Fodinibius salicampi: one gene and its partners. The protein of the gene in region 2 interacts with the protein of the main gene of each other region in a pairwise test. Links are inferred from orthologs where the notes say so. Each region holds a gene or a part of one and is shown on either strand. Other genes may lie near its edges. The genes, in order: ABEB05_RS14555, ftsZ and rlmN.

Region 1 (3,076 bases), on a different replicon or contig from region 2:
GAAATCCCAAAGAAGCCCCCATCAGCAGAGCTGCTGTTCTGTTTTCCTTACTCATATACCAGACCAGGAATATAAGAACAAGATCAGGATATGCTTCAAAAATAGTTAAATGCCGAAATAGCACAAGCTGAAGAATCAGGAAGACAAGTCCTATGCCGATATGTTTAAGCCGCCTTCCGGTCATTCTAAAGCGTTCTGATATTGTTCGTTAAGTTTTTGGATCGTAGTATCGGGTTGAAATTTAACAACAAATCCGGCCGTCATGCTATAAATATCTGCAAAAGGGTTGACGATAATTTTCTGTATATCCCGACCCGGTTGATGTTCGGTCCGTATCACTTCTCCAATAGGAATATCCGGAGGAAATTGATTACTGTATCCAGAAGTGATTACTATTTCTCCGGAATCGACCTCTACGGTTTGAGGGACATAGTTTAGCTGAAGTTCATGAATGTTTTTACTATCCCAGGAAACAATGCCATAGGCACCTGAGTTTTGTAGTTTGGCACTAACCTTAAATAAACTGTTAAAAATTGGCATTACCTGGGAGTACCCTCCATCGGTCAGTACAACCTTTCCGGCCAATCCCTCGGCTGCTACCAAAGGCATACCAGCGGTTATACCTTCTTCAGTACCTGCATCAATAGTTAAAGAATTAAATACCTGGGAAAGTTCTTTTCCCACAATTTGTACGGGATATAGATTAAGATTACTATTGCGGCTGAATTCAAGTAATTGGCGAAGTTCTTCATTCTCTTCACGAGCTGAACGTAGGCGACTTAACTCGTCAAGTAGTAAAACATTTTGTTGTCTGAGGTAAGTGTTAGTCCTTAAGGCCTGCCGATAAGTTCGAATATTAGATAACGGTTCCTCCAGGTAGCTGAAAACAGTTACCGAAACAGTTCGTAAATTATGAAGCCCCCCCTGATGACGGCTGACAATAAGGCCTACCGCAACAATAAGTAAAAATGCTGCAATAATATGATCTTTAATTTCCGTTATTCCCGGAAAACGAATTTGCATTCACTTCTTCCTTCCTTAGATACTTAGGTAATTACGGTTCGGTAATAATCGAGATCTTCTAATATGGCGCCGGTACCACGTACAACGGCAGTTAAAGGATCTTCGGCAATGTGGACAGGCAAGTCGGTAGTTTCCCGGATTAGTTTATCAAGATTTTTAAGCTTGGCACCTCCACCGGTAAGCATAATACCCCGATCCAGAATGTCCGCTGACAGTTCAGGAGGAGTCTGCTCCAGGGACTTGGTAATAGATTCAACAATAGTGTTTACCGATTCGGAGATTGCCTCCCGAACATCTTTGGATGTAACGTGGCGGACTCGGGGGACCCCGTTAACAAGATCACGTCCTTTCGTATCCATTTCTATTTCTTCATCGAGAGGAGCAGCCGACCCGATTTCGCACTTGATCTTTTCAGCAGTTCGTTCTCCGATAAGGAGATTATGATTCCGCCTGAAATAATTAATAATATCTTCATTCAGCTCGTCACCACCCAAACGTACCGACTGTGCATATACGATACCCGAAAGAGCGATGACAGCAATCTCAGTGGTTCCCCCGCCTACATCTACAATCATATTTCCAATCGGCTCGTGCACATTGAGTCCAATTCCGATTGCCGCTGCCATGGGTTCGTCTACGAGATGGACCGATTTGGCTCCGGCATGTTCTGCGCTGTCCCGAACAGCTCGGCGTTCGACCTCGGTGATGCCGCTGGGTACACAAACAACCATTGTTCGGGTACTGGAGTACCATTTCATTTTAACCTTGTCAATCATACCGCGAATCATTTGTTCAGCGACCTCAAAATCCGCGATAACGCCATCACGTAGGGGGCGTACGGTGCGGATATTCTTATGGGTCTTTTCGTGCATCAGCCGGGCCTCGTGTCCTGTTGCAACAGGTTCATTCTGTGTGTTCAGGGCAACAATGGAGGGCTCATTAAGTACGATACCTTCCCCCCGGGAATAGATAAGGGTGTTGGCGGTACCAAGATCGATAGCAATATCGGTGTATAGCCAGTCAAACCAACCTTTTCGTTGCTGTTTATCTTTCTTAGATGTAGATACGTTATTGTCCATATTAGCTATGTGTAGATGAGCTGCAAGTAGTCAAATTTTACCTTAAAAAAGACCAAAAATAAAAATACAATTTTGTACGTCTATTTCCGAATAAATAAGAATAAAAGTTAAAATGAAAATGTTTAATGCCTAAAAAGTCTTTTATCGGTGAAGACCATGGTAAGATCAAGGGCGTCAGCGGTTTCTATGACTTGGTCATCGCGAATACTTCCGCCTGGTTGAATTACTGCAGTGGCGCCTGCTTTAGCCGCGGCTTCTACTCCATCGGGAAAGGGGAAGAAGGCATCAGATGCAATGGCGGTACCTTCTATTGAGAGTCCTTCTTCTTTGGCTTTGGCAATAGCAATTTGCGAAGCTTCTACACGGCTTGTTTGCCCTGTGCCGATGCCAATAGTTTGCTGATCTTTAGCGTAAACAATGGCATTGGATTTTACATGTTTAACCACCTGCCAGGCAAAAAGCATATCGCGAAGTTCTTTTTGGCTCGGCTGGCGCTTTGTCACCACTTTAAGGTCGTTTTCATCAAGAATAGAGAAATCAAGGTCCTGACTGAGTGCTCCTCCGAAGATCGAACGGAACTGTTGTTCTGAGCTATCACTCAAATACTTCTTTTGGCGAATAAGGCGTCTTTTTTTCTTCTGCCTGAGCAGAGAAAGAGCGTCCTCAGTATAGGAAGGAGCAATAATAATTTCAGTAAATATTTCGTCTATTTTTTTAGCGGTATCAAGATCGAGCTCCTGGTTGACAGCTACAATGCCTCCAAAAGGGGATTTAGTATCTGTTTGGAAGGCTTTTTCCCATGCCTTGGTAAGATTCTCGTCAGAGGCTACCCCACAGGGAACGGTATGTTTAAAAATAGCACAGGTTGGATCAGAATCCTTAAAATCAGCAATAAGTCGCAGGGCGGCATCCACATCAAGGAAATTATTATAGCTGAGTTGCTTGCCGTGAAAACAATCGATGAATTCTTCTTG
Region 2 (3,034 bases):
GGATGAGACATCATGAACAAATCCTTTTACCTTGCGTTTGTATTCCGCTTGTACAGGGATAACCATGCGGCCGTTGCGGATAGTGGGACCTTCATCAGAGGCACGACCCTGCTTGGAAACGCGGCTCATTGCGCGATTAATAGTATTGCGAAGATCATTGCGTTTATTATTTAACCGTTTGCGAATAGATTGTAGCTGTGGACTAGCATCACTGCGAAGCTCTCCGTTTTCATTTAGGACATCTTGAAGAGCATTCTCCAATTCTTTTAGTGGTATGAGTCCAATTGAAACTTCTTTGAGCTCAGGATAGTAATCTTCTCGGTTATTCAAGTATGATTTAATACGCCGGGCAGTAACAGAAACTTCAAGTATTTCCATAAAAACGGGGAGGGGAAGTACGCTATTTTCGGCGCGCGACTTCTTTAGCTGCTCCCGAATATCATGGAGGTTATTCAATGGAAATGCCGAATCATTTTGAAGCAGATCCATCATTTCCTTGGTTTGTTTGAGAAGCCGCTGTATAAGTTGTGGATCCGAAAAGGGGGTCATCGAAGAAAGCTGCTCACGAGCCATAGGAGAGCGCGTATTCTCAATTGCGGAAGATCGAATTCGTTCAAAGCCAATCTTTTCTGTTAATTGTTGGGGAAATAGATGCATGAAAAGCTGTGGATATTATTATTTTCTTAGTCCTAAAAAGAGATCTGTTAAGATTCGTTAAATAGGTACTTTTGTCTTAAATATAAGCTTATTTAGCCGAAATGATGAATTCTAACCTGGGAGAAAGGAAGTAATCCCGAAGAAACAGGTTTTTATATAATAAAGAAAGGGAGTCCCGATCAAAGGACTCCCTTTATAGTTTAGCAATCTATCCCGCATTAGATACGGGATGGGGAAAACTGATTAAAAAATCAGTTGTGGGAGTTAAAAAAATATAGCAATCTAAAAAGGATCACGATCAGCCTTGTTTAATCCATAATTTTACGGAGAAAAGCCGGCTGATCAGAATCCGTTTTATCGATTCGTTCACGGCGGTTATTTAGTAATTCGTCACCTTGTTTCTGTTCACTTGCCTTTTGTTCATCTTGCTCCTGCTCTTCCTTTTTATTAAGAGAGTGCACATTTTTGAGTCCCCGGCGGTGGATAGCCGGCTGATCCATGTGTTTTAAATTTTTCTCTCCCTTATAGAAAGGTTCATTGGTAGAGGAGTAACGGCTTTGCCCTGTAACATCACTTGCTTTAGGGATATCCATTTTGCTTGATTTTTTATTTTGGGAAGACTGATTGGCTTCCTTCTTATTAGGAGCAACCCGAGCTTCATTACGATTTTCGGCCAGATCAAATCCTGTGGCAATAACCGTAACGCGCAGTTCGTCATCAAAACTCTCGTCGAGTACGGTACCCAGAATGATCTCTGCATCTTCACCGGCCTCTTGCTGAATGATGCTGGTAGCCGTAGTGGTTTCTTTCATCCCGAGATTAGCTCCGGATGAAATATTAACCAATACATTGCGGGCTCCCCGAATACTTACGCCATCGAGTAGGGGAGAGTTGATTGCTTCACGTGCAGCAATCTCGGCGCGATCTTCTCCCGTAGCATTCGCGGCACCCATGATGGCGGCTCCACCGTCGAGCATGGTGGTGCGTACATCTGCAAAGTCGAGGTTAATAAGCCCCGGCATCAGAATAAGATCTGAAATACCTCGGGTAGCGTTATAGAGCACTTGGTTGGCTTCTTCAAAAGCCTCCAACAGTGTCGTATCCTCATCGGCAATATCCATCAGGCGCTCGTTCGGAATAACGATAACAGTATCGCTATTCTTTTTGAGCTCTGTGATGCCTTCATGGGCATACTTCATCCGCTTGGGCCCTTCACACTCAAAGGGGGTTGTGATAATACCCACCGTAAGTATACCTTTACGTTTGGCAATTCCAGATACAACAGGAGCACCTCCTGTACCTGTACCGCCACCCATGCCGGCTGTAACAAAGATCATATCGGCTCCTTCGATAGCCTCTTCTATTTCGTGTCTGTTTTCTTCTACCGCTTCACGACCGATTTCCGGTCGTGCACCGGCTCCCAGTCCGTTTGTGAGATTTGCTCCCACTTGGATGGTAACATCTGCCATGCTATTCTTGAGGGCCTGTGCATCGGTATTCAGCGCAATATATTCTACGCTGGTCAGACCTTTATGAATCATGTTGTTGACGGCATTACCTCCGCCGCCACCAACACCTATGACTTTTATCTTCGCATTGTCTTGACTGTCGATGTCAAAACTGAAACGAGAATTAAGATTACTCATAATTGACTCCTTGTTTAGATTGCTTTTATTTATTTTTGCTACTTGATTGCTATGCTATTTTAAAGTTCTTTAAACCAGCTTTTCATTCTGTCAGCTAGTCGTTCCATGACCTTTTCTACACTCGATCCTTTGGTAGAAGAAGGTATGATTGCCTCATTTTGAGGTCCGCTACCGGTTTTGATGGCGTGCATAACAAGCCCCACACCGGTTGCGTAAATGGGGTTGTTTACTTCTTCAGTAAGTCCCCCGCTGAGCCCTATAGGTTTTCCAATTTTTGCATCCATCCCCAATACTTCATTGGCCAGGGGACATACATTTTTGATGAGTGATCCGCCGCCGCTCAGTACCACGCCAGCACTGAGAGAATCGGCATAACCACTTCGTTTTACTTCAATGGCCACAATTTCCAGGATCTCTTCCATTCGAGCCTGTATTATCTTGCCCAGAATACTTTTGGTAATTTCTTTGGGAGGACGTCCCGCAATGCCGGGAACGGTAATGGCTTCGTCTTCTTCAATAAGATCGATATAAGCTTCACCATGATTGCGCTTCAACTTTTCCGCCTGATCTTCGAGCACACTCAATCCCATCCGGATATCGTCGGTGACTTTTTTGCCGGCGATTGCTATGACAGCGGTATGTCGGATGGTATTATCACGGAAGATCGCTACGTCTGTTGTTCCTCCGCCAATATCCACCAGTACCACACCCGCTTCTTTCTCTTCTTCATC
Region 3 (3,149 bases), on a different replicon or contig from region 2:
TTATCGTATTCCAACTCCCTCAATGGAGAAAACACTGATGACGGGAGACTTCTTGATAGTCTCAAAGATAAGTTACGGTCCCCGTACACCAATGGTATTAGGAGTTCCATTTACGAATATCTATATGCAGGGACTCGTGTTGCCGTGGACTCGTCTGCCTGGTTTTAGTGAGGTAGAACGGAATGATATTGTGGTGTTTAACTATCCGATTGATATTGCACCTATTGCCGGTAAGACAAACTACATAAAGCGTGCTGTGGGGATACCGGGGGATACCCTGTCTATAGATGACAAACAGCTTTATGTAAACTCTGAAGAAGCCAATCCTTTTCCTGGAATTCAGCAAGTCTATGAGGTGGATGTTCGGAACAGGATAAGGTTAAGTGCGTCAAAGGTACAAGCAGCTGGAGGAACAATATATCAATCACGTAACGGTAACTCAGGAAGCTACCGTATTAATATGACTGATGAGGTGGCTGAGAACATTAGCAACTGGCCGGAAGTAACAAATGTAGAGCTTTTTGTGTTGCCTGATACTTTTAATGAATATGATCGGCGGTCCTTCAGCTTTTCTTCCGGTTTTAATAACCACCATCACATGTCTCCGGTCGTTGTTCCGTTTGAAGGACAAACCGTAACCTTAACGGCTGATAATTACCATATTTACGAAGCTATTATTACTCGCTATGAGAAAAATGATGTGGAGCGAAATGGAGGGCAGTTTATTATCAATGGAGAAGAAACCAATGAATATACTATTCAGCAGGATTACTACTTCGTAATGGGTGATAACAGAGATGACAGTGAGGACAGCAGGTTCTGGGGATTTGTACCACAGACGCATATAGTCGGCAAAGCAGGTATTATTTATTTCTCATGGGATAAAGATCGGTGGCTGCCCCGTTTTGATCGTCTTCTGAATGTTATCCATGATTAGTATTGGTGTATGTATGTGAGGAAAGAAGGAGTCGAGTACTTCCTTCCTCCTAACTTCAGGGCTGCTCCTTAATTCTTTCGTATTGATTTTCCTTGGGCTTGTCCCTCTTTAATGGCCAGCTGTCCGCAGCCGGCATCGATATCATCACCACGGCTTCGGCGCACTGTAGCAGTAATATCCCTTGATACAAGTTCCTGCATAAAGGCATCCAGTCGTTGCTCTCGGGCTCGTTTGAGTTCTACGCCTGCCACATCGTTGTACATGATAATATTTACTTTGCTGGGTACCCACTGTACGATTTCGGCAAGCTGGCGCGCATCTTCCTTGGTATCGTTAAATTCATCAAATAACAGGTATTCGTAGGTGATAGGCCGGTGCAGCTTATCATAATAATACTGAACTGCTTCCTTGAGTTTTTCCAGGTTCATTGAATTATTTATGGGCATAATTTCATCCCGCTTTTCATCATTAGCTGCATGCAGAGATATCGCCAAATTGAAAGGCTGGCGCTCGTCTGCCAGTTGCTTAATTTGCTTGGTAAGTCCTACCGTAGAAACGGTTATTCTTTTGGGAGAAAGTCCAATACTTAGTTCATCCATGATAATAGATGCAGAATTAACTACGGCCTCATAGTTATGAAGCGGTTCTCCCATTCCCATATATACGATATTGGTGATGCCCTTTCCAAACTTCTCCTGACACAGGTTATTAATGTACTGTACCTGATCTACAATTTCGCCGTGGGTTAAGCTCCGGAAAAATCCCATTTTTCCGGTGGCACAGAAAGAGCATCCAAATACGCACCCCACCTGGGATGACACGCACACCGTTAATCGATTAGCCGCTCCATCAGGATAAAAATCAGGGATAAGTACAGACTCGACCTTGTGTTGTTCGTCGCCCTCGAGTTCAAAGAGAAACTTTATAGTCCCATCCTTAGATTCGAGCTGCATTTTGTGCTCAATGGTAGGGACCTTTGCTACTTCTTTAAGGCGTATTCGTAAGTCCTTGGAAAGGTTGGTCATTTCATCAAAGCTGTGTACTCCCTTTTGATAGAGCCACTGGAAGAGCTGATCACTCCGATAGGAGGCCAGTCCCATATCGGCACTAAATTCCTGGAGTTCTTGCTTTGTAAGATCTTTAAGGTTTATTTTTTCTTCGCTATGGGTTTGTGTAGTCATATATCCAAAGATACAAAGACTACAGCACGGATGTTAAACTTTAGAGACAAAATATTAAGTGGTTGATGGGTATATATGATATTTAAGAATAGAAATCACCGGATAGGTAGAATCTAACAAATTTTATAAAAAAGAAGCGGTTATTATGAATTGATGATAGTTATATAGATTTTAATAGTCTGCAAGAAATAAAATATAAAAGATAAGCAATGGAATTTTCTACCCTTTTCAATGACTTGAGGAGCAAGTTTAATGAGGAAGTGACAAGCAAGCTTGAGACTTGGCTTGATACGCTTATAAGCATGCTTCCTGAGATGGTGATGGCCCTGCTGGTACTGATTGTGTTTTATGTGATTGGTAAGCTGGTTCGGCAGGCCGTCCACAAACTGTTGTCAAAGGCAACGATGAATAAAACCGTTATTGACCTGCTGGAAACCATAGTGGGTATCATGATTATTAGTATCGGTATATTTATTGCCCTGAGTGTCTTGAACCTGGATGGGGCAGTTACCTCGCTGCTTGCCGGTGCTGGTATTGTCGGTTTGGCCTTAGGTTTTGCATTTCAGGATATTGCATCAAACTTTATCTCGGGTATCATTCTTACGCTCCGGCATCCGTTTGGCATTGGCGATATTATTGAAACTAATGATATATATGGCACTGTACGGAAGTTAAATCTTCGAAACACAATTCTACAAACGCCCCAGGGACAGATTGTATATATCCCGAATAAAATGGTATTTGAAAATCCGCTTTCTAACTTTACGGATGAGCGTCAGCGTCGTATTGATTTGAGTTGCGGGGTCTCATATGCCGAAGATCTTGAGCAAGTTCGCCAACTAGCTATTGAGGCTATTGAAGAGCTTGAAAACTATGACAGTGATAAGGATATCCTGTTCTTTTTCGATGAATTCGGAGGGAGTTCTATCAATTTCAAGGTTTGTTTTTGGGTAAATTTCCGGAGGAATTCTGATTTTCTTACTCCTCGAAGTGATGCGATTATGGCGCTTAAAAAGAAGTTTGATGAAAAT

Evidence for each region.
Region 1: the proteins of ftsZ (region 2) and ABEB05_RS14555 interact in binary tests that used the Escherichia coli proteins (3 or more experiments, as listed by UniProt). The link is inferred for Fodinibius salicampi from one-to-one orthologs.
Region 3: the proteins of ftsZ (region 2) and rlmN interact in binary tests that used the Escherichia coli proteins (3 or more experiments, as listed by UniProt). The link is inferred for Fodinibius salicampi from one-to-one orthologs.

The regions. Positions count from the first base shown.
Region 1 is NZ_BAABRS010000004.1:226,000-229,075, forward strand. What follows is about bases 75-2,985. They hold ABEB05_RS14555 (rod shape-determining protein), read right to left. Parts: upstream 2,103-2,985; coding sequence 1,047-2,102; downstream 75-1,046. Other genes in these bases: mreD (rod shape-determining protein MreD), read right to left, coding at 75-184; mreC (rod shape-determining protein MreC), read right to left, coding at 181-1,023; purH (bifunctional phosphoribosylaminoimidazolecarboxamide formyltransferase/IMP cyclohydrolase), read right to left, coding at 2,225-2,985. In the rest of the region: more of mreD, read right to left, coding at 1-74; more of purH, read right to left, coding at 2,986-3,076. UniProt on the Escherichia coli protein: Forms membrane-associated dynamic filaments that are essential for cell shape determination. Acts by regulating cell wall synthesis and cell elongation, and thus cell shape.
Region 2 is NZ_BAABRS010000002.1:422,559-425,592, forward strand. The notes cover bases 135-3,003. They hold ftsZ (cell division protein FtsZ), read right to left. Parts: upstream 2,304-3,003; coding sequence 966-2,303; downstream 135-965. Other genes in these bases: ABEB05_RS09670 (endonuclease MutS2), read right to left, coding at 135-657; ftsA (cell division protein FtsA), read right to left, coding at 2,363-3,003. Also shown: more of ABEB05_RS09670, read right to left, coding at 1-134; more of ftsA, read right to left, coding at 3,004-3,034. UniProt on the Escherichia coli protein: Essential cell division protein that forms a contractile ring structure (Z ring) at the future cell division site. The regulation of the ring assembly controls the timing and the location of cell division.
Region 3 is NZ_BAABRS010000004.1:350,565-353,713, forward strand. Bases 63-3,046 are described here. They hold rlmN (dual-specificity RNA methyltransferase RlmN), read right to left. Parts: upstream 2,119-3,046; coding sequence 1,006-2,118; downstream 63-1,005. Other genes in these bases: lepB (signal peptidase I), read left to right, coding at 63-937; ABEB05_RS15100 (mechanosensitive ion channel family protein), read left to right, coding at 2,328-3,046. In the rest of the region: more of lepB, read left to right, coding at 1-62; more of ABEB05_RS15100, read left to right, coding at 3,047-3,149.